DNA from 3 places in the Paenibacillus vortex V453 genome. Region 1 is predicted to be linked to each of the others. Evidence: riboswitches for the same ligand, from Rfam matches in the RefSeq annotation. Region 1 holds a riboswitch; each other region holds the start of a gene.

Region 1 (7,602 bases):
ATTGACCTCACCCTGAACGGATATCGGGACATCCGGGTAATGAGGAATGATTTCGATATTTTTGAGTGCGGCTTGAACCTTCATCAGTGTAATAATCTGCTCCAGAATCGGCAGTACTTCGATTGGACCGCTGACATGAACCCCTTGCGGCTTGGAGAGCACCAGCAGTTCGTTGACAATCAGCTCAATGCGTTTAAGCTCCGATTCAATAATTTCAAAATATAGCTCGTTGCTGCTTTCCGAAGATCGTAGCAGCTTCACGAATCCGTTAATGGATGTTAACGGATTCCTGATTTCATGGGCGATTCCTGCGGCCAGCTGTCCAGCGGTCGTTAGCTTCTCAGACTGCATTACGCGGTCCTCTTCTATCCGCTGCTCGGTGATGTCTTTGAAGATGCCCAAGGCGGCTGTATCACCTTCATAATGGACCATTATCGTGCAGCCGCTGACAATCTTCTCTTGCCCGTCCAGGCAGCGGATCAGATAGTTGACGCTTCCAATAACCCCATCTTTCTCATATCGCATACGGCGCTTGATCAGGTCATTATGAGACGATACATCGACCACTACATCTGTTGAAATGCCAAGAACATCACGGGGATGCGTGGCTTTTACCATTCTGAGCGCTGCGGGATTAACGTACTGGACAATACCCTTCTTGGTGATGAGTACTGAGAGGGGGAGAATCTCCAGCAGCTGCAGGAATGTATGTTCTTTCTCGAAGAGTTTCTGTTCCTTCTGTTCGAGCCGCTCCATAAGCTGACGGTGCAGGGTTCGATCCTCAAGCTGTACCCAGTACGACTTGGGATTCTTCTCCGTATCCAGCTCAATCCCGGTATGTATGTTGAGGTAGAGCATGTGCTTCTCTGGATGATGATAGGTATGTTCAAAAGGGTTTATGGATTGCTGATGATCTTGAGACGCCTTTACGTTCTGAACGATACAATTCAATAGCATGCGTATGCTTTCCGCTTGCTGCGCCCCGGCAGTTAACGCTTGCTGCGTGTAACCCAATAGATCACTTAGTGCCGTATTGGCCTTAAGTAGAGTTCCATCAAGTGAAACAATTGCCATTCCAATTACAGCTTGTTCAAAAGCAAAATCAGGATTTTGGTTGGGATAGGGCAGCACTGCAAGTCTCCTCTCAAATATCTGCAAGGATCGAAGTTACCCATATTATATGTTGGTCCCTATCTTTCATCAATCCTATTCTATTGATCTTTCGCTTTGGCTGTCCGCCATACAGAAAAGGCAAGGCAACAAATCCTCCTTGCCTTTTTCTTAGAGCAACTTACTGCTCAACGCGTGTGAAAGAACAGATTTCGCAGGACCTTTTCAAAGGATAGCTTTAGCTCCTCCGAAATGGGTGCCATCGGCAGACGAAGAGTGTCATTAGAGATGAGCCCTTGCTTGGCGAGCAGCCATTTGAGTGGAGCGGGATTAGATTCTGCGAACAGCTTCTGAATACACGGAATCAGCACTTCAAATTCCAGTTCAGACCGAAAATAGTCCCCTTGGGCAGCTAATTGATACATGCGAATGTAGGCCTCGGTATTCACGTTGGCAGACGCCAGAATCCCGCCGGAAGCGCCATGATACAGCATTTCCTGGAAGTGAATATCATCCCCGCAAAGAACAGGCTTCGAACGATTCTGTGATAATTCCTTCATTAACTCCGTACTTGAGGTGCTATCCTTCATGCCAATCACACCAGGCAGATCCATGATTCTTCTTATGGCATCGACCGGCAGCCGGATACCTGTACGCGAAGGAACTTCATATAAGATAACCGGTATACCGACCTCGGACACTTGACGGAAGTGTTCCATGATCCCTTCTATTGAAGGACGGCTGTAGTAAGGTGTGACTACCAATACGGCATTGGCACCGATAAGCGCTGCCTGTTCCGTCCGTTTCACGCTGGAGACCGTATCGTTCGTTCCTGTACCGATGACCAGCGGCAATTGCCGCTTGCCCAGAATTCTCCGGGTTTCACCTGTAAGCCGAACAACCTCCTCCCACGTAACCGTTGGCGCCTCGCCGGTGGTACCGTTGATGACCAAACCCTGAATGTCATGGGTTAACAAGTTCTCTACATAACGTTGATACGAAATAAGGTCCAGCTCATAATCCTGTGAAAAGGGTGTAATGACAGGCACATAAATTCCATGCAGCTGCTGCTCATTCAACATGGCCCTTCCTCCATTTCATTGGTTGTGGTTATACTGTATCATGGCAATCAGAATCAGTGTTATCTATAATAATAGATAATTATTATCAATATTATTGATAAGGAGAGCGAGATGGAACTCATCTACCTGCAAACATTCAAGGAAGTGGCGGATCGTCAAAGTTTCACGAAAGCTGCGGAGGAGTTAGGATATGCTCAATCCAGCGTAACCACTCAGATTCAGAAGCTGGAGAAGGAATATGGCGTCAAGCTGTTTGAGCGATACGGCAAAGGTCTGCGGTTGACGAAGTCCGGAGAGGAGCTTCTGAAGTATGCAGTTCAGATGCTGGACCTGTTCCAGCAGTCGAAGGAAAAGCTGACCAAACAAGGCGGGGGCACCGTTATCGATAGGGACCATCGACTCGTTAGCCGCTTATTTTCTTCCGCCGGTCGTACATCGGCTGAGACATCAATATGAGGATCTTTCCATTCGTTTGCAGCCAGATCGTGAAGACCGCATTGTGAGTAAAGTGAGGGAAGGCGAGTACGATATGGGTCTCATGCTGGAACATAACCCGTCTGATTCATCCTTAACATGGATTCGAATCAGGGAGGAACCTCTATTACTGGTCGCTCACCCGAATCATCCTCTTCATGTTCATCCCGTCATTAAGCTTGAACATCTGGCTGATGTAGAATGGATTATGACCGAGGATAGCTGCAATTATCGTATCATGCTGGAAAAGGTCCTTCGTGCCCGCGGCGTTCCCTTACGTATAGGATTGGAATTAGGCAATCCCGAAGCGATTAAGCGCTATGTCATGTCCGGTTCGGGGATTTCGTTGTTGCCCCGCATGGTAGCCGAAGCGGAAATCAAGCGGGGAGAGCTGGCTGTTCTTCCCTTTATCCATCCGGATATCCGACTGGATATACAGATGGTGATACATCCTAAGAAATGGATCTCGCATGCGCAGAGAGATTTCATCGATATGATGATATCCAAACCCTAGAAAAAGCTCTGTTCGATGATATTGCATTTAAGGGAAAGATTAAGTATGATTTAGCTAACAATGTATAGGTTTATGTGTGACTGGCGTAGCATGGGGGACCATGAGGGAGCACATGGATGACAACGGCCGTACGCCTGGGCAGAGGTAAGGGAAGCTTATTTCCCTTACCTCTTTTATTATTCTAATGACTTCTATCATCTCTGAAACTATGAAAAAAAGGGGATATCACAACGATGTTGAAAACGAAGAAAATACTGCTGCTAGGATCAGGAGAACTGGGAAAAGAGGTTGTCATCGAGGCACAGAGACTGGGCGTTGAAACCATCGCCGTTGATCGTTATGCCGATGCTCCCGCCATGCATGTCGCCCATCGCAGTTATGTCATTGATATGCTGGATGGGGATAAGCTGCGCGAGATCATAGAGCAGGAGAAGCCGGATTTGATCGTTCCCGAGATTGAAGCACTGGCAACGTCGGAGCTTGTGAAGCTGGAGGAAGAGGGATACCGCGTTATTCCTACCGCGAGAGCCGCGAAACTGACGATGGATCGGGAAGGCATCCGCCGACTGGCGTCGGAGAAGCTGGGGCTGCCGACTGCGGGTTATCGGTTTGCCGATACGTATGAGGAGTTTGTTCAGGCTGTGCGGGAGATGGGATTTCCGTGTGTCATTAAACCGCTTATGAGCTCTTCCGGAAAAGGCCAGAGTGTCTGCCGCTCAGTAGATGAGATCGCGTCCTGCTGGAATATTGCCATGGAAGGCGGCCGGGTGCAGAACGGGAGAGTGATCATTGAGGAATTTATTACGTTTCAATCCGAGATTACACTTCTGACGGTTCGCTCTGTGAGTGGGACAAACTACTGCGCGCCAATCGGGCATATCCAGGAGAGTGGAGACTACATCGAATCCTGGCAGCCGCATAACATGTCGGAAGAGCAGATTGAGGAAGCCAAAGGTATAGCAAAGGCGATTACCGACGAGCTTGGCGGGTTCGGATTGTTTGGGGTAGAGCTGTTCTTGACCGAGAATAAAGTGTACTTCAGTGAAGTATCTCCAAGGCCGCATGATACCGGCTTGGTTACGCTTGTCACACAAAACCTGTCCGAATTTGCGCTTCATGTACGTGCCATTCTCGGGTATCCGATACCCGAGATCGAATGGATCACGCCTGGAGCCAGCCGGCCGTTGAAAGCACCGAAAGAGCTGGAACATTATACGGTTACCGGTGCTGAGCGGGCACTTGCCGTTCCGAACACTCAGCTGCGCATTTTTGGCAAGCCTGTAACCAAGGTCGGAAGACGCGTCGCGGTTGCGCTGTCCACGGCCAGCCATGTAGAAGAGGCACGTTCACGTGCAAAAAAAGCATGGGAGATGCTTGCTGTAGAAGAAGTTTAAACGCTTAAAGTGTAACCCTTCTTGCTTGTCCCTCTTGATCATGCTCTAAGGTCAACCGGCACTTCCCGGTTGGCCTATTTCTATAGGAAGCAGCCGCGAGCATCCGTTTCGCTATTGCCGTGCCGTGGTGCCGAGACGAGTATATGTAATTTAAAAATTAATAATAAATATGCAGAAATTTACGATCGTTCATGATAAGATACACAGGAATACGATGGTCCACATCCCGATAATCCCATCATTTGGGGCCTTATCACGGGATTCATTTCAACATATAAATAGAACGCTCTACAGGCATAGGAGAAATAACATGAGAGATATGTACACAGGGAAGTCCGATCAAGCTGATCGTGATGTTTACGATACCGCTCTTAATCGGTAATGTTTTTCAGCAATTTTACAATATGGCAGATACACTCATCGTGGGACGGACGATTGGGGTGGACGCACTTGCAGCCGTAGGTTCGACAGGCAGCATTTTGTTCTTTGTCATCGGTTTTGCTCAAGGCTTGACCGCAGGATTGTCCATCATAACGGCTCAGCGCTTCGGTGCAAAAGATATCGCAGGTATCCGTAAAAGTGTCGGCACGAGCATCTGGATCAGCCTTGTCTTCACCATTTTTCTAACCGTTGTCAGTGTGATGTTTACGAGACCGGTGCTTGAGATGATGAATACGCCGGCTGAAATATTGGATGATGCCTACTCCTATTTGATTGTTATCAACTGGGGTGTTGGCGCAGCCGTTCTGTTCAACTTGTTGGCCAATCTGCTCAGAGCGCTAGGGGACAGCCGAACGCCGCTGCTCTTCTTAGTGGTTGCAAGCATTCTGAATATTGTACTGGATCTGCTGTTTATTCTTGTATTCAAGATGGGCGTAGCAGGAGCAGGACTTGCGACGGTTGTATCACAGCTGTTCTCCTGCTTGCTGTGTCTGATCTATATTCACAAAAAAGTACCGCTGCTGCAGTTCAAGAACGCGGATTGGTCCATAGACTGGACATTTATCCGCCAGCATATGTGGATCGGCTTTCCCATGGGCTTCCAAGCCTCCATCATTGCGATCGGAGCCATCATTCTTCAAATTACGCTGAATGGACTCGGTGCAACCGCCGTAGCAGCATACACCGCAGCTCAGAAAATTGATATGCTCGCGACCCAGCCTATGAGCTCCTTTGGCATTACGATGGCAACGTTTGCGGCTCAGAATTATGGGGCAAACCGAATAGATCGAATCAGGCTGGGGGTTAAACAGTGCATTTGGCTCTCGGGATCGTTCAGCATCGCCGTGGGATTGCTGGTCATATTCGCGGGTCCTGCCGCGGTCAGTCTGTTTGTCGGTCAGGGTCAGGAGGAATTGCTATCGCTCAGCAGGCTGTACTTCTTATCGAACGGAAGCACCTATTTACTCCTGTCGCTGTTGTTTATATACCGCTTCACCCTCCAAGGCTTGGGACAGAGCTTTATTCCAACGGTGGCAGGCATTATGGAGCTGATCATGCGCGTTCTGGCTGCCATCTTCCTGACCGCACAGATCGGTTTCCTCGGTGCAAGCCTGGCTAATCCGCTGGCATGGTTAGGTGCAGTCATCCCGCTCGGCATCGCCTATTATATGAGTATCAAGAGGTTGAGCAAGCCCGCTGCATCTACATCGATACCGGTTCATGCTTAAAGAACAAGATTCAATGGATATCGGAGAACGAATGATGACTCTAGGAACAGGAATCCACCTGTTTGATCAGAGGCACATTCGTTCTTTTTTTGTAACTTTGTAACGGCTTGAAAAAAACGTAAAAGTCAGACATTCCAAATTGCAGGACGGCGATGTAAGATCTTTTTAGATCCATTAAGACTATTAACGGACGAAAACAGGAGGGGTCGCATTGTATAAAGTGCTGTTAGTGGATGATGAAGCCGATGTGCGGGAAGGGCTCGTTCAGGAAATACACTGGGGAGCATGCGGATTCACCATCGAGGGTACGGCGGAGAACGGAAGAGAGGCTATGGAACTTGCAGAGCGACTCGAGCCGGATGTTGTCATTACTGATATCAGTATGCCATTTCAGGACGGACTTCAGTTAGCCGCATGGCTTCGGGAGCATCAGCCGCTATGCAAAATTGTCATACTGACAGGCTACGATGAATTTGATTATGCCCGCCAAGCGATTACGCTCCGTGTGGATGAATATTTGCTTAAACCATTCTCTGCGGACAGCTTCATGGAGCTATTGCATAAGATCAAAGACAAAATCGATAGGGAGGTTGCCGAACGCGAGGATGTAAGACAGCTGAAGGAGCATTACCGCACAAGTCTGCCCTTGCTTCGGGAATCGTTCCTAGCATCGCTGCTCACCCGTAAATTACCCCGTACGATTATCGAGGAGAAGACTCGAAACTATGGGCTTCCATCGAATGGAGCCTGCTATTTGGCGTCGGTATTGGCCTTGTATCCGGCGGCTGAGGATAAGGAGAAGATTTCTTCAAGCTCGCTGCGCCATTCAGGCGATCTGGATTTAATGCTGCACGCCATGTTGAACATAGCCAAAGAACTCATGGATCCTCTTTCTTATGGAAGCGCATTCATCTATCAGGATAGCATTGTGTTATTGACTGCGAATGACGGGCGTGAGGATGAGGCATGGTTTAACGATCTGCAGGTCACTCTGGACCGTCTATTAAAAAGCGTCCTTCACTACTTGAAGCTGTCGGTTACGATAGGCGTTGGCTCCAAGGTTCGGCATCTGTCCGATCTCAAGCATTCCTATCAAGATGCTCTACTGGCACTGGATTACAGACTGATTCTCGGTGCCGAGAAAGTCATCTTCATTGATGATGTGGAGAGCCCGAGGCAGGAGGGAGTTCGTCTGGATGAGCTGAAGGAGCAAGCTCTGATTCGTAATCTGAAGCTGGGTACTGCGGAAGAGTTGAGTGAAGCGATTTCGCACATATTTGATGAGCTGATTGGTGCCTCCTGCACCATTCATGAGGTTCAGGTCTACCTGCTGGAAGTGGTCACTTCCATATTGCGAA
Region 2 (7,602 bases), on a different contig from region 1:
GTTACTAAAGTTTCATTTATGGACATCATGGAAGTGAATTATCCCCGGGAATAAATTATGATTCTATCGGAATTACGCATGTGTTTAAACTACCAGTTACCGCAAGGGGTGTCTCATAAGATCTTAGATCTTGTGAGATGCCCCTGTTCCTGCTGGAAGATGCTCCATGTATGAAACGTTCCTCCCATCGCGGTTGCACTCACATCTCTTGGGATTATTTCCACATGATTTTCACTTTATTGCACCACGCCGCTCAGTAAGTCCTCCCATTCCTGTACGATGCGCGTTTTATCCAGACGATGGCCGATGAGTGTGAGATATCCGCGCTGCAGCCGCAGGGTGCTTGGTTGGCATTCCAGCTGTGAACCCGCCCACTGAACAAGTGTGGGGCCAGTCGAGAGCTGAATATAGCCTTTGGCTCGTATCAGGCTGGACCTGCGCGCGGTCAAAAAGGCTTCGATCACACTTATGCGAAGCGGGATAGGGGTTGGCGCGGATAACGTTAAGGTATCCAGACCCGAGAAGGAGGGATTTGTCTGCTCTGACTCCACTCCATGTTGATGGCGGTGATTCGCGAATATTGGGGCTCCCTGGGGATGAGGCTCATGTTTGAGGGCCTCTTCACTCCATGGTGTGTCTTGAATTTGATCTGTGAGAACATCCGCTGGCAGTGAGAATTCACGAAACACTTCCAGCTCATCTATACGGCTGTAATCGGTCACGGACAGGCTTGCGGCCGTGTTTATTTTTCGTATGGAAGTGATGACCTTGTTGAGATGTTTCTCTTCGCATTCCCCCGCTTTGTTAAGGATGATAATATCCGCGAAGCTGATTTGTCCCCGTAGGGTACGGACCAGTTCGCGGCTGGATGCGAAGAAGCTGTTGTATTCCAGAAATTTACTGCCGTCGGCCAAAGCGATTTTGCGCTGGATCGATATACGATCCACAAGGGACGGATCCTGCAGATCCTCAAGAATCTGCTCAGGGTTCGCGACTCCGGTGGTCTCAATAAATATGAGATCAGGCTTCTGATCTAACAGGGTGTTCAGAGCTTGCCCAAGCTCGCTTCGTTTGGTGCAGCAGATGCAGCCGTCAAGCAGCTTCTCGATCGGAAGATCCGGCATTTCGCCGGATACGATAGCCCCATCCACGTCCTGATCGCCCATCTCGTTCATCAATACGGCTGTCTTCCACTGCTGCTTGGCGGCATAATCCAGCAGTCTGAGCAGCAGCGTTGTTTTGCCGCTTCCCAAAAAACCGCTAATCATAATTACAGGCACTTTGCTCATCGGTTCCTTACCTCCCGGTATCTTTAATATTGGAATACAGTTCATCAAACTCCGCCACGGAGTCCGCATTTGTAAAAATGTACGGGGATGCCGGCTGCTCAATCCGTTGAATTTTTTCGGCTTGCACTTGAAGAGTTTTCTCACCATTTAGGGTACTCACCTGGATCGTGCCATCGATCTGAACCCATGTGTCATTGTCAAAAGACGAAGCATTCGCGCCGCGGACAATAATGCCAAACGGGATGGCGTCAGCGGTGCAGCACATGACAAGGAATCGGCTGACGGCAAACGTGTCTTCTAACATATGTTTATCCCGATGGACGAAACCTTGGACTGTAATGGATTTTCCTTGAAACTGCTGTTTATACATATCGATGGCACCGACGGTCTCCGAGAAAATGTCAGGTTCAACCGAAATGACGGAAAGCGTATATAAACGCTTGGCGAGCTCTGCGAATTCCACGCTGTAGATGTCCTTGGCAATAAACAGCTCCTGCTGCGAGGCGTCTTGGGTCGCCGATTGATCAGCAGATAGAGAGTGGTTATTTGTCTCAGAGGCTGCAGAGGCGTTCTGGTCCTCGGCCTTACGGCGGACATCCGGGTTCGGATAGGTGTAGATCATGCCTTTTTTGGAAGCCATGTCGCTTCCAAGAGCTTGATTCGGCAGAAGCTGGCCGAACAGCAGCGGTACTGCGAACAACCCGTAGACGGTCATGTTTTTGACAAAGCCGTTAGGCAGGGGATGCTCGCAATCACACACCTCTCCGGTATCACCCCCAAGAGCGTGCCACAGCATACCGAATGCAATGAATAGAAGCGGGACCGGACAGAGCAGCAGCAGGGTCTGCATGTGTGGAGCCAGGTAATAATGAAGAGAATCTGTAGCATTCAGATGCATGATATAGAAGGCAAGAGCTGCAATGAGCAGCGACCGAAGCACATAATGGCCCCGTATAGCCAAGCTGGAAATCATCGTTTACATCAGCCTCCTCCCCAATAAGCTAACCTCGAAACAGAGCATCAACGGCTATAGAGCCGATAAAGACCAGAGTGATAACCAGCAGGCTTAGACCGATTACGAATTTGGTCTTGAACGTAGCGGACAGCATAAGCAAGCTTTTGAAATCCAGCATCGGGCCGAGAACAAGAAAGGAAACCAGTGGACCGACCGAAAAGCTGTGCGTGAACGCAGACGCGACAAAGGCATCCGAAGTCGAGCAGAGCGACAATATAAACGCAAACCCCATCATGAACAGATATGAGGCGGCAGGACCGTTTCCTAATGCCAACAATTCATCCCTTGGAATGAAGGATTGGATACAGGCGGTCAAGAACGCGCCAAGAACCAGATACTTGGTCATTTCAATTAATTCGTCTCCGGCGTGAACAAACATGCTCCTCCATGTTTTAGGGTGCTCATGCATTTTCCGTCCCCCATTGACGGAGCCCTGTTCGGTAAACTCCTGAAAGGATCGCTTGAGCGGATTATGTTTGGAGAATACATATACGATTAAACCTATCGTCACGGCAACGGCCAATGCTAGTCCCATCCGGCCGCTCACCACTTCGGGATGCGAGCGGAAGGCCATGATGGTTGCGGCGAACACGACCGGATTCAGTATGGGGCCGCTGAGGATAAAGGTGACAGCGATGTAGGCAGGCATCCCTTTTAACATCAACCTTCGGACGACCGGTATCATCCCGCATTCACATATGGGAAGCACGATGCCCAGCATGGAAGCAAACAAGACGCCGATGAGCGGATTTTTGGGTATAAGACGGCGCACCCATTGCTCTTTTACAAACATTTGCAGAAGGGACGAGAGCAGCACGCCTAGCAAAACAAAAGGTAGCGCCTCAAGGAAGATGCCAGTAAAAATGGTTTTGACCTGCTGCATGTCAAGGATTTCGACGAGCCTGGAACCAGAACCATTTTGCAGCCATATCGTTAAGACCGGAATCACGAAGACAAGCGGCAGGATGAAGGGCAGCATTTTGAATACAACGGGATGTTTCATCAAGTCCTCCTGAAGCGAAATGTTCTTAGCACATTCTATGCTTGGACAATCGGCAACATACGTGTTTTTAATAATTTAATCAAAAAGATTACGATTTGGAACAGGCGCATCATCCTGGTAGCGTGAAGTCCAAAGTCATGGTATATTAAAAAAAGTTATCTATGTGTTACTGGCGTAACTTGGGTCACCAAGAGGGAGCACATAGGATCATATGCCGTACGCCTGGGCAAGAGGTAAGGAGACAGAGATGTCGCCTTGCCTCTTTATGTTTATTACAATAACAATGGCGAAGGAGCGGATGTGCAATGAGTAAGGAACCTGTGATTTTGGATGGAAAGCTGGTATCCGACGATATCAAGGCCAAGCTGGCCGTGAAGGTGCAGGAGCTTAAGGAGAAAGGGGTAACCCCATGTCTGGCAACGATATTGGTAGGAGAAGATCCGGCTTCGGCAACCTATGTGCGAATGAAGGGAAATGCCTGTGAGCGGCTTGGAATTATATCCAAAAAAGTGGTGCTAGACGAGTCGACAACAACGGAGGAACTGATGGCTGCCATTCAAGAGCTGAATGAGGATCCCAATGTTCACGGCATTCTGCTGCAGCATCCGGTACCCCATCATATCGATGAACGAGCGGCTTTTGATACCATCCGTATTGAAAAAGATGTGGACGGGGTCACCACGCTTGGGTTCTCGCAAAATGCGTTTGGTTTTGCCGAATATCCTTCCTGTACGCCTGCGGCGATACTTGCGATTATGGATTATTACAACCTGCCGATTGAAGGGAAACATGCCGTCATTGTTGGACGCAGTCCGATTCTCGGCAAGCCGGTATCGATGATGCTGCTGAATCGCAATGCTACGGTTACGATCTGTCATTCGAGAACGAAGGATCTCGCCAATATTGTCTCGCAGGCGGATATTGTTGTTGCTGCCGTAGGCAAACCCAATTTTATTCAAGGGAACTGGATCAAGCCGGGGGCCGTTGTATTGGATGCAGGCTATAACAAAGGGAATATCGGTGACTGCGATTATGAAGCTTGCGCGGAGGCTGCTTCCGCGATTACGCCGGTACCTGCCGGCGTGGGTCCTGTTACGATTGCTACGCTGCTGAAGCATACCGTAGAATCGGCTGAGCGAACCGTATAATCCACCATGAATAAAAGGTAGTCCATATACCGTGAAAACCGCGCCCGGGCGCGGTTTTTGTATGCTTAGGCGTCTTGCCGTTTCAGCCCTGTTTGAAAATAATGCTTGCTCTGAAATGCTTTTCATCATTTACAATGTAGTTACAAGCTTGAGTATACGGAAGAGAGGCGAGCATTATTGATGAAGAGAATGATTTTTTTTTGATATTGATGGAACCCTGCTGGATCATGAGAAGAAGGTACCTGCAACGACACGGGAGTCCATTCGCCAACTACAGGAAGCCGGACACATCGTTGCCATTGCAACAGGGCGTGCTCCGTATCATTTTGAAGAACTGCGTGAGGAACTGGGTATCGATTCGTATGTCTGTTTGAATGGCCAGTATGTGGTGCATGAAGGCAAACCGATCTACGGCAATCCATTAGCGCAGGATTCCTTGCAGCAGCTTACGGAACAGGCTGTTCTTCTTGACCATCCGATTATCTATGCCGGCAGCGAAGCGATGAAGATGAACGTAACCGAGCATGTTCATATCGATTCCAGCTGGGGAGAGCTCAAACTTACAATCCCGGAATATGATCCGGAATATTATCTGGGCAGAGATATTTATCAGGCCATTGTCTTCTGTACGGAGGAAGAGGAATCGGCTTATGCGAAAAGTTTCGAGGGACAGTTTGATTTTGTGCGTTGGGGGCCTTATGGAATCGATGTTCTTCCTGCGGGAGGTTCAAAAGCCCAAGGAATCAAACCATTGATTGATATGCTTGGTATCCAATTAGAGGATACTATCGCCTTTGGCGATTATCTGAATGATCTGGAGATGCTGTCGTACGTGGGTCACGGTGTAGCAATGGGGAATGCGCCGGAGATTGTAAAACAGGCAGCAAGATACGTGACCCGGGATGTTGCTCAGGACGGGATCAAGCACGGCCTTCAAATGCTGGGACTGTTGGATAAGGAACCGCAGGAGATTGTTTAGTCTCTTTTAGAGAAAAAAGTCCGTTACAGCGTGTCAGTTGAAGCTCTCTCTTGAGGGTTATAGACTGGCATGTTGGTTGTTGGCGGAACGATTTAACGAATGATAGGTTTGACGTCCCAAAGGGGGAGTTGTTATTATTAATAACTAATAGTGAGCCGTTGGATGGTGGCAGAGTGGATCATCTGATGGAAATATACCTAGAACAGGTGGAGACCTTATGTCAACAGAACAAACGCATACTCTTATAACCAGTTGGCTATCTTTAACGCAGGTTCAGGCGATGATTACCCATGAGCTGGAACAAACCTTGCAGCAAAAGCATGATTTAACGTTGAATGAATTTTATGTGCTGTTATTTCTATCGGAGTCGCCTGAGAAAAAACTGCGCCTTCAGCAGCTGCAAACCATGGTGGGCCTTAGTCAAAGTGCGATATCGAGACTCGTCAGCCGTTTTGAAGCCAAAAGCTGCGGTGCGATGCAGAGAGCCATCTGCGAGGATGACAGAAGAGGGATCTATACATCGCTAACTCATATCGGTGAAGAGAAGCTGCAAAAAGCGAAAGCTACTGTCCAAGGGGTATTGGAGCAGCAATTCTCTGCGCCTAAGCTGAAGCATGGACTTCAGGATGTATTAAAACAGGTGCAGGCGTGACCATTTTTCAGTCTCCTTATTGACGGATGGTTCTTATTTTGTTATTTTAGATGCATGCGCATGCATTAATAAGTTTGCGAATCAATCTTTTTGAATAGAAGGAGCGTGTTACAATGGAACATTTATTCAGCCCATACAAACTGAAATCTTTAGAATTGAAAAATCGGGTGGTCATGCCGCCGATGTGCCAATACTCCGTAACAAACAAGGACGGAATCGCGACGGATTGGCATTACTTGCACTATACCAGCCGTGCGATTGGCGGAGCGGGACTTGTTATCGTTGAAATGACGGACGTCGAACCGGATGGACGGATTTCCGATTATGACCTCGGTTTATGGTCGGATGATCATATCCCGGCTTTGGCTCGCATCGTTGATGCTGTTCACCAGCATGGTGCGAAGGCAGCGATCCAAATTGCACATGCCGGCCGGAAAGCAGAGGATGCGGAGACACCTGTGGCTCCATCGGCTATTCCGTTTGACGAGAATTCCAAAACGCCCAGAGCTCTTTCAACTGAAGAAGTTCAGCAGATGGTGGAGAAGTTCCGTCTGGCTGTACGCCGTGCGGTGAAGGCGGGATTTGATGCAATTGAGCTGCATGGTGCACATGGTTATCTGATTCATCAGTTCCACTCCCCGTTAACGAACCAAAGAAAAGATGAGTATGGCCAGGATTTAACGAAGTTTGGTAAAGAAGTCATTCAAGCCGCAAAAAGTGAAATGCCGGAAGATATGCCATTAATCATGCGAATCTCTGCAAGAGAATACGTGACAGGCGGTTACGGCATTCAGGAGAGCATCGCTTTCGCCAAAGAATATCAGGCTGCCGGTGTCGACATGTTCCATATCAGCGCAGGCGGCGAGGGACCGATTGCTGCTGAAGGCAGACCGGGCACACATGTGGCATACCAAGTTCCGCTAGCCAGACAAATTAAAGAAGCGCTGCAAGTACCGGTCATAGCTGTTGGCCGTCTGGATGAACCTGCACTGGCGAATGCGGTCGTTGGCAATGAAGAAGCAGATCTCGTTGCCGTTGGAAGAGGAATGCTTCGGAACCCTTACTGGGCATTGGAGGCTGCAGCTGTCCTGCAGAAGGAGACGGCAATTCCGACACAGTATCAGAACGGATTTCCCAGAAAATCGAGATAAGGTAGGCAAGATGAACATGTAACTGCCAATGAACGATAATGTTGGTATACCAGGTTCCCTGACGTGAACATCCACAGTATCCCTGTAATGGGTTGAGCATAAATAGAGAAGGTTATCTTACGGTCCGTCACGGCTGTAGGATAACCTTTTTTTGCGTACAAGCAATTGGCCGGATTTGGTAAGTCATCAAACTTGGCAGTAGTTAACATAAGGCCATCTAAAATAATTTTAAATGATCATTAATGTCTTATTTACATTAGTGTGTGACATACAGTATAATCCTTTCCAGGAGATGATGATATGCCAGAGGATCAGGACATTTTAAACAGTATGGTGCAGGAGCTTCGGCGAGGTACGATCATCCT
Region 3 (7,602 bases), on a different contig from region 1:
AAGCGTACGTTGAACAAGCCACCAACCATACCCAGTATCAGTCCTGATACCTCAGGTCGATAATCCGGATAAAATGCCCACCCCATAAATAGAACAGATAATAAGAGTATAGATACTCTGGTTACACCGTTCACAATGGATGTTGTCAAATCATTCACTTTGCGCCCCCAGAAATTTCTTAATGAGAAGAGCGATATTCAAAATCCCTAGAAAGAGCCCCGAAAGCGTACCAATGGCAAGCCACACTCTGGGCCCGTCCCACTGATTCATAAGCCAACGCCCGGTAAAAAAACCGATGAGAATGTAAGCGGCAAGCAAACCGCCCGCCCCGCTAATGTATAGCGCTATCAACCAAGGGTTATCTTGACTTTTCGGATTTTTCATATGAACCTCTAATCCCAACTCATTTTACTGAATATTGCAAGAGTTTGTCAATGAATCGATTTTATTGAATTACCGTGTAGAAACGGCGTTTTGAGCAGTCTAAATTACCCAAAACGCCGCGGTAACCGTACAGTTCAACTGTATGCTGTACCCTTGCCAATCAGAATATACTAAACTATGCCTTTGTGAACATTCTGTGAAATTCTTCGGGACGGTTTTTTCGGATGCCGAAATGGTGCAAAATCGCATTGACAATCCGCTGCGAAGCTTGTCCATCGCCATACGGATTAGCGGCTTTGCTCATCTTCTCATACAGTTCCTGATCCGTCAGAAGAACCTTGATCCGATCGTACACATTCTCTTCTTGGGTACCCACCAGCTCCAAAGTTCCCGCTTCAATGCCTTCCGGGCGTTCCGTTGTATCCCGAAGCACCAGCGTCGGCACGCCGAATGACGGAGCTTCCTCCTGCATGCCGCCGGAATCCGTAATGATGAGATGCGTATGAGTATACATATTGTTCATATCCACGACATCCAGCGGGTCAATCAGCTTAATCCGCGGATGATTCCCCAAAATACGGTGAGCCGGTTCCTTCACGGCAGGGCTCGGATGCACAGGATAGACGATAGCGATATCCTCGAATTCGTCGGCTATGCGCTTGACTGCCTCAAAAATCTGGCGATGCGGCTCCCCTTGGGATTCGCGGCGATGCGCCGTCATCAGGATCAAGCGTTTGCCCTTCGCCCAGTCCAGAACCGGATGGGTATAACCTTCACGCACCGTGTATTGGAACACGTCCGTAGCCGTATTACCCGTAACATAAATGCGGGATTCCGGTTTGTTCTCCTTGCGGAGATTCTCGGCGGACCAGTTCGTCGGCGCAAAGTGAAGATCAGCAAGCACGCCAGTCAACTGACGGTTCATCTCCTCCGGATAAGGATTCAGCTTGTTCCAGGTTCGTAAACCTGCCTCTACGTGGCCTACCTGTATCTGCTGCAGGAAAGCGGCATAGCTAGCCAGGAACGTTGTCAGCGTGTCACCATGCACCAGCACGATATCCGGCTTGGCCTCACGCAGGACAGGCTCTAGCCCCTCCAGAACGCGAACTGTGATTTCGTTCAACGTCTGGCGGTCCTTCATCACATCCAAATCATAATCCGGGACAATCTTGAACACATCGAGCACCTGATCGAGCATTTGACGGTGCTGTGCAGTTACACAAACCACCGATTCTATATGCTCAGGGTGACGCTGAAGCTCCAGAATAAGCGGCGCCATCTTGATCGCTTCGGGGCGGACCCCAAAAATAGTCATCACTTTCACTTTTGACATGATTGAAAATACCCCTCTTTTTCATGCTTGTTATTCTCATTATTCAAGTTGCACAAATGGCTCAGGCTTGTCTCCTATTTCGTTCCGTACAAGCGATCCCCTGCATCGCCAAGGCCCGGTACGATATAACCATGGTCATTCAGCCCCTCGTCAAGAGCAGCGACGTAGATGTCCACGTCCGGATGAGCATCATGGACGGCCTTCACGCCTTCCGGTGCAGCCACAAGATTCATCATCTTGATCTGCGTGCAGCCGCGCTTCTTCAGCACGTCGATCGCAGCGATCGCAGAGCCGCCAGTCGCCAGCATCGGATCAATCACGATTAATTCGCGCTCCGTAACGTCTGTTGGAAGTTTCGTGTAATATTCGACAGGCTGGAGCGTTTCCGGGTCACGGAACAATCCGACATGGCCTACCTTTGCTGCGGGGAGCAGTTTTACAACCCCGTCCAGCATACCCAGGCCAGCGCGCAGAATCGGCACCAGACCGAGCATTCTGCCGGAAATGACTTTCCCCTGCGTTTCCGCTACCGGCGTCTGCACGGATATCGACTCAAGAGGAACCTCCCGTGTAATCTCATAAGCCATCAAAGTCGCGACTTCGTCTACCAATTCGCGAAAATCTTTGGTGTTAGTCCGCATATCGCGGATAAATGTAAGTTTGTGTTGAATCAACGGGTGATCACAAATCACCAATTTTCCCATGTCAGGTCCCTCCGGTTTGAATGCAAATGTTATTTCAATATGGGCATAAATCGTTGTGAGCTCCATAAATCCTGTCTATTATATCATTCCCTCTAGTCAATTGACACCTGCACCGGTCATGTTTATTTCCCGCTTGTTTCGACCTTGTGACGGGACCGCCACCGGCTAGACCTAGGTTTTCCATTTTCGCCTATATTGATGCTATCCGCAGTCGCTGACTGGAAAAATATGAGCAAAGCAATCTGGCCAGAATGTTTATAGCTCTGGAAAAGGACCCCACCTGCATCAGGCGGGGTCCTCTTATCATAAGCCTCTGGAACGGACTAAACTGTGATTAATATTTCATTTCGGCATAGAGAGGGTATTGATCTGTAAGCTCAGCCACCATACGGCCTGCTTGTTCAAGGGTCGCCTCGTCTTTAGGCTGCTTCAATGTCATGGCAATAACCTTCGCGATGGTAACCATCGCCTTCTCATCCATGCCGCGGGAAGTTACCGCAGGCGTACCGATGCGAATACCGCTCGTTACAAACGGACTCGTCGGATCGAACGGGATGGCGTTCTTGTTCACGGTGATACCGATGGAATCCAGCACCTTCTCCGCGTCCTTGCCTGTGATATCCAGATTGCGGGTATCAATCAGCATCAGATGGTTATCGGTTCCGCCGGAAACGATGTTCAGCCCTTCCTCGATCAGGGTATCGGCCAGAACTTTTGCGTTCTTCACCACATGCTCCGCATAGGTCTTGAAGGACGGATCCAATGCTTCACCAAGGGCCACAGCCTTGGAAGCAATGACATGCATCAGCGGTCCGCCCTGGGAACCCGGGAATACCGCTTTATCGATCGCTTGTGCCCAAGCTTTTTTGCACAGAATCATACCGCCGCGAGGCCCGCGAAGCGTCTTATGCGTTGTGGTGGTAACAAAATGAGCATGTGGAACCGGACTCGGATGAAGACCCGCCGCAACAAGACCTGCAATATGAGCCATATCGACCATGAATAACGCACCAACGTCGTTTGCGATGGCCGCAAGTTTTTCAAAATCAATGATACGTGGGTAGGCACTTGCTCCAGCCACGATCATGCGAGGACGATGCTTGAAGGCCGCTTTGCGAACTTCATCGTAATCGATCAGGAACGTATCTTCTTGCACGCCGTAAGCAACGAAGTTGTACAGAAGGCCCGAAGCGTTAACAGGACTTCCGTGAGTCAAATGGCCGCCATGAGCGAGGTTCATGCCAAGAACGGTATCTCCAGGCTTAAGCGCAGCCAAATACACCGCCATGTTCGCTTGTGCACCGGAATGCGGCTGCACGTTCACATGCTCGGCACCGAACAATTCCTTGGCACGGTCACGGGCGATATCCTCCACGATATCCACACGCTCACAACCACCGTAGTAGCGTTTGCCAGGGTAGCCTTCCGCATATTTATTCGTCAGCACGGTCCCCATTGCTTCCATAACCGCTTCGCTGACAATATTCTCCGAGGCGATCAGCTCAATATTGCTGCGTTGACGCTTCAGTTCCAAATCCATTGCTTCCAGTACAGCCGGGTCATTCTTCCGCAAATGTTCCATCATGTTCATATCCTCCCATAATCCATCGTTATTTTGGTTGCCAAATTAAAACCACAGATATAACAAATAACAAAAAAGCGAGCTCTCATTCGAATCAATCGCACTGCGCCCCATCATCCTTCTGCTCGAACCGGTACACCGCACGCTCCCCGCCAATCAGCTTCGGCCGGGTATAGGCAGCCGTAACGCGAGCTTCACCAACATAGCGCACGCTTGGCCGGAAAGGTACCGCCACTCGCCGCAAATGCATGCCGATCAGCGTCTCGCCAATATCGACTCCTGCATGAGCTTCAATGGATTCCGCAAGGCAAGGCTCCTTCATGCTGCGGTAGGCCGCCGAAGCCATAGATCCGCCTGCTCCCGGTATGGGAACAGCCGCCACTTCCGTCAAGCGCAGCCGCTCAAGCAGATCGCGCTCCATGACAAGTGCACGGTTCAAATGCTCACAGCATTGATAGGCCACAGCAAAACCGAACTCCGCTTGAACTTCGGCGATGCCTTGGAGAAGCTGCTGCGCAGTCTCAAGCGCGCCGCCTGTACCGATCCGGCGGCCGACCACTTCGCTGGTGCTGGCCCCGATGACCAGAACTTTACCCGGGCCCAAAACAGCCGCTTCGGCCAGTTCGCGGACAATGCCCGCTGTCTGTTCATTCAAGGAAATCTTAGAAATGTCCGTCATGTCACAGTCCTCCCGATGTTTTTTTCACAGAAGCACTTCATTCCCTCATCACGATAAGCCGCGATGAATAACATACTGATCGACACGAACTATCGCAATCCGTTCTTCAGGTAACGCTCCTCGATGGCTTTGATCTTGTTCACGCGGCCGACATGGCGTTCGCCTTGGCTGAAATCCGTTGTCAGCCATGCGCTTACGATCTCTGCTGCAAGTCCGGGACCGACTACGCGTTCACCCAGTGCAATCACATTGCTGTCATTATGTTCGCGCGTCGCTTTTGCCGAGAACACATCATGGGTCAGCGCGCAGCGGATACCGGGCACCTTGTTGGCCGCGATACTCATGCCAATCCCTGTACCGCAGATCAGAATGCCGCGATCCGCTTCACCCGAGACCACCTTCTCGCACACCGGAAGCGCATAATCGGGATAATCCACAGAATCGGAGCAGCCGCAGCCAAGATCCTCCACCTCATGTCCCAGACCCCGAATGACCTCCACGATCTCCTCTTTCAGACGAATGCCGGCATGATCCGTACCCAATGCGATTTTCATCTATGAAAAACCCCCTCGTATGTTCGCTTTTGCGTTTTAGCTTGTTCCATTATAACTCAAATTCCGCGCAAAAGACGAAAAAAGAGCAGTCGGCGCACGTGTTGTGCTCCAAATGCTCTTTGCCCAGGCGACCGGCCGTATATTCCGATGCTCCATCGTGGTTTCATCCACTTCGTCGCCAGTTACACCGGATCCTTTGTTTTTCACCTTCATCTTAAATCAATACGGGGTGAAAGGCAAGCGGCTTTTTAGCCCAATTATACGCTCGCTTCTAAACACAAAGGGGTCGCCCTATTTATGCCGCTCGGACTCCAGCTTGTCCAGCAATCGGAATAACGCCGTCCGAATCTCGGCCGCTGTCGCTTCGTATTCTTCCCGCGAACCGCCGAACGGATCGGAAATATCAAAGCTCGGAATGCGCTGACGCAGCTCAATCAGGTCGTTCGCGATCGCTGTCACTTACATCCCTTCCGAGAGATCGGGCCAGCTCCAGTGTTGCATACAGGCTATCCTGCTCCTGCAGATCTTCGAGCACCCTGCGGTCATCCTCAACGAATTCCTTCAGCGTGTGCATCTTGTCTGCCGCATGCGGAAACTGACGAATGGCATACTGCTTATGCGACTGGGTCAACGTAAGAATCAGATCTGCCCACTCTACCAGTTGCGCCGTCAGAGGTTTGGACACCAAGCGGTCCTGGATATCCTGATCCCGAAGTATCGATTCCGCGTGATGGGACACCGGCATTCCATCCACGGCCGATACACCTGCCGAACGAATCTCCAGCGGAGTTCCCCGCTGCTTGGACAGCTTGCGCAGCATCCCTTCAGCCATTGGACTGCGGCAAGTATTTCCCGTGCAAACAAACAGTATATTTTTCACAGTCCCGTTCCTCCTGTTAGTAGGTTCTTTGGGGATATTGTATCAAATATTGCGTTAAATGATAAACATGATGCCGAAGATGACCAAAATGAGTCCTCCGAGCATCTCGCCATACTCCCCCAGCCTATCGCTTACCTGGCGACCCAGCAGCAAGCCGAGAATCGACATCAAGCCGCCCACGATACCGAAAGAGACCACAATCAACCAAACATCATCCACGAACATGCCAAGCGAAACCCCCACCGAGAACGAATCGATGCTGACGCTGAGGGAAAACAGCAGCATGGCCAAAAAGGCGGTTGGATGAATTCGCTGGCCTTCTCCGCCACGCAAGGCATTATAAATCATATGTCCACCCAGCAGGAGCAGCAGCCCACCGGCTGCAAGCCCTGTAACGTGGCCCAATAATATTCCCACATAATGGCCGGCAAATAAACCCAGCAGGGGCATTAGCATATGAAACAGCGCAATCATGAAACTAATGCCCAGCATATAGCCAAGGCGCATGCCGCTTCTCATCCCGACTCCGATTCCAAGCGAAAATGCGTCTAGCCCGAGTGCAACCGCCATCAGCAGAATCGCCGCAAGCTGTCCCGATTGGACAGACGCCTCCAACATGCTCATTCCCCCAAGTCCCATGGTCTTGTACACCATATGCGGACAAGGGTTAAATGATTCCAAAACCGTTTATTCGACTGGGGAATCCCGGCAAAGCCTCCCCTTTCTCTTGCAGATTACGAGAAAGGATTGAGAGAATCACTCACAAACTGGTGCCAGGACTTGGAGTTCAATCTACATTGATGATGTGGTGTCCCGCGGCCTTCAGCAGCCGGTTCATGACGGCTGCGCCAACGCCCCGATCCGGGCACGCTTCGGCCAGGATGAAGGTCGCGCCTTCGTCATCGAAGTGACGAAGGCCGGCGTACAGCCGGCGGGCCGCTTCCTCCGGCGCGGCCAGGCTGCCGAGCGAGACGGCAACGTCCGCGCGGTAGTGGCCGATGTGCTCGTCGAACGACAGCACACCGGTCACTTCCCCGCGCCGGGCGGCCGCCTCAAGCTCGGCCGCAATGCGTGCCGACACGGCGTCGGCACGTGGGCCCTGCACCACGCACATCGCACCCTTCGGTGCGTAGTGCGTGTACTTCATGCCCGGCGAGCGCGGCGCCGGGCCTTCCGCCTCCCCGGCGGCGCGCTGCAGCGCCGGGTCGAGGCGCACGCTTGCCGCTACGGCGGCAAGCTGCTCGGCCGTGACGCCGCCGGGGCGGAGCACCGTCACGGCGCCATCCTCGCCGACCTGCACAACGGTCGACTCGACGCCCACCCCGGCAGGGCCGCCGTCGAGCACGCCGTCAATGTAACCGGCGAGATCTGCCAGCACATGGCTGGCCAGCGTCGGGCTCGGCCGGCCCGAGCGGTTGGCGCTCGGTGCAGCAAGCGGACGCCCTGCAGCGCTGATCAGGGCAAGCGCAACGCTGTGATCAGGCAT

What was found. A riboswitch is a leader RNA that binds a small molecule or an ion and turns the genes downstream of it on or off. The one in region 1 is predicted to bind ZMP and ZTP.
Region 2: another riboswitch for ZMP and ZTP. It lies ahead of PVOR_RS18640 (bifunctional 5,10-methylenetetrahydrofolate dehydrogenase/5,10-methenyltetrahydrofolate cyclohydrolase); the one in region 1 lies ahead of purT (phosphoribosylglycinamide formyltransferase 2).
Region 3: another riboswitch for ZMP and ZTP. It lies ahead of rpiB (ribose 5-phosphate isomerase B); the one in region 1 lies ahead of purT (phosphoribosylglycinamide formyltransferase 2).

The regions. Positions count from the first base shown of each region.
Region 1 is NZ_ADHJ01000025.1:381,347-388,948, reverse strand. Features, by position in the region: gene PVOR_RS16670 (PAS domain-containing sensor histidine kinase) at 1-1,131, opposite strand, end outside; gene dapA (4-hydroxy-tetrahydrodipicolinate synthase) at 1,299-2,192, opposite strand; gene PVOR_RS32830 (LysR family transcriptional regulator) at 2,304-2,648, shown strand; gene PVOR_RS16660 (LysR family transcriptional regulator substrate-binding protein) at 2,578-3,180, shown strand; ZMP/ZTP riboswitch at 3,247-3,327, shown strand; gene purT (phosphoribosylglycinamide formyltransferase 2) at 3,414-4,574, shown strand; gene PVOR_RS16650 (MATE family efflux transporter) at 4,928-6,244, shown strand; gene PVOR_RS16645 (response regulator) at 6,456-7,602, shown strand, end outside.
Region 2 is NZ_ADHJ01000037.1:183,802-191,403, reverse strand. Features, by position in the region: gene PVOR_RS18660 (YolD-like family protein) at 1-54, shown strand, start outside; gene PVOR_RS18655 (CobW family GTP-binding protein) at 237-1,289, opposite strand; gene PVOR_RS18650 (TIGR03943 family putative permease subunit) at 1,297-2,262, opposite strand; gene PVOR_RS18645 (permease) at 2,291-3,307, opposite strand; ZMP/ZTP riboswitch at 3,463-3,542, shown strand; gene PVOR_RS18640 (bifunctional 5,10-methylenetetrahydrofolate dehydrogenase/5,10-methenyltetrahydrofolate cyclohydrolase) at 3,613-4,455, shown strand; gene PVOR_RS18635 (Cof-type HAD-IIB family hydrolase) at 4,661-5,434, shown strand; gene PVOR_RS18630 (MarR family winged helix-turn-helix transcriptional regulator) at 5,652-6,086, shown strand; gene PVOR_RS18625 (NADH:flavin oxidoreductase/NADH oxidase) at 6,200-7,237, shown strand; gene PVOR_RS18620 (PadR family transcriptional regulator) at 7,538-7,602, shown strand, end outside.
Region 3 is NZ_ADHJ01000056.1:10,865-18,466, forward strand. Features, by position in the region: gene PVOR_RS28775 (ATP synthase subunit I) at 1-158, opposite strand, end outside; gene PVOR_RS28780 (AtpZ/AtpI family protein) at 151-384, opposite strand; gene wecB (non-hydrolyzing UDP-N-acetylglucosamine 2-epimerase) at 560-1,717, opposite strand; gene upp (uracil phosphoribosyltransferase) at 1,792-2,421, opposite strand; gene glyA (serine hydroxymethyltransferase) at 2,756-4,006, opposite strand; gene PVOR_RS28800 (TIGR01440 family protein) at 4,098-4,682, opposite strand; gene rpiB (ribose 5-phosphate isomerase B) at 4,772-5,236, opposite strand; ZMP/ZTP riboswitch at 5,351-5,432, opposite strand; partial or broken gene PVOR_RS28810 (low molecular weight protein arginine phosphatase) at 5,528-6,116, opposite strand; gene PVOR_RS28815 (manganese efflux pump MntP) at 6,171-6,734, opposite strand; gene PVOR_RS28820 (L-threonylcarbamoyladenylate synthase) at 6,904-7,602, opposite strand, start outside.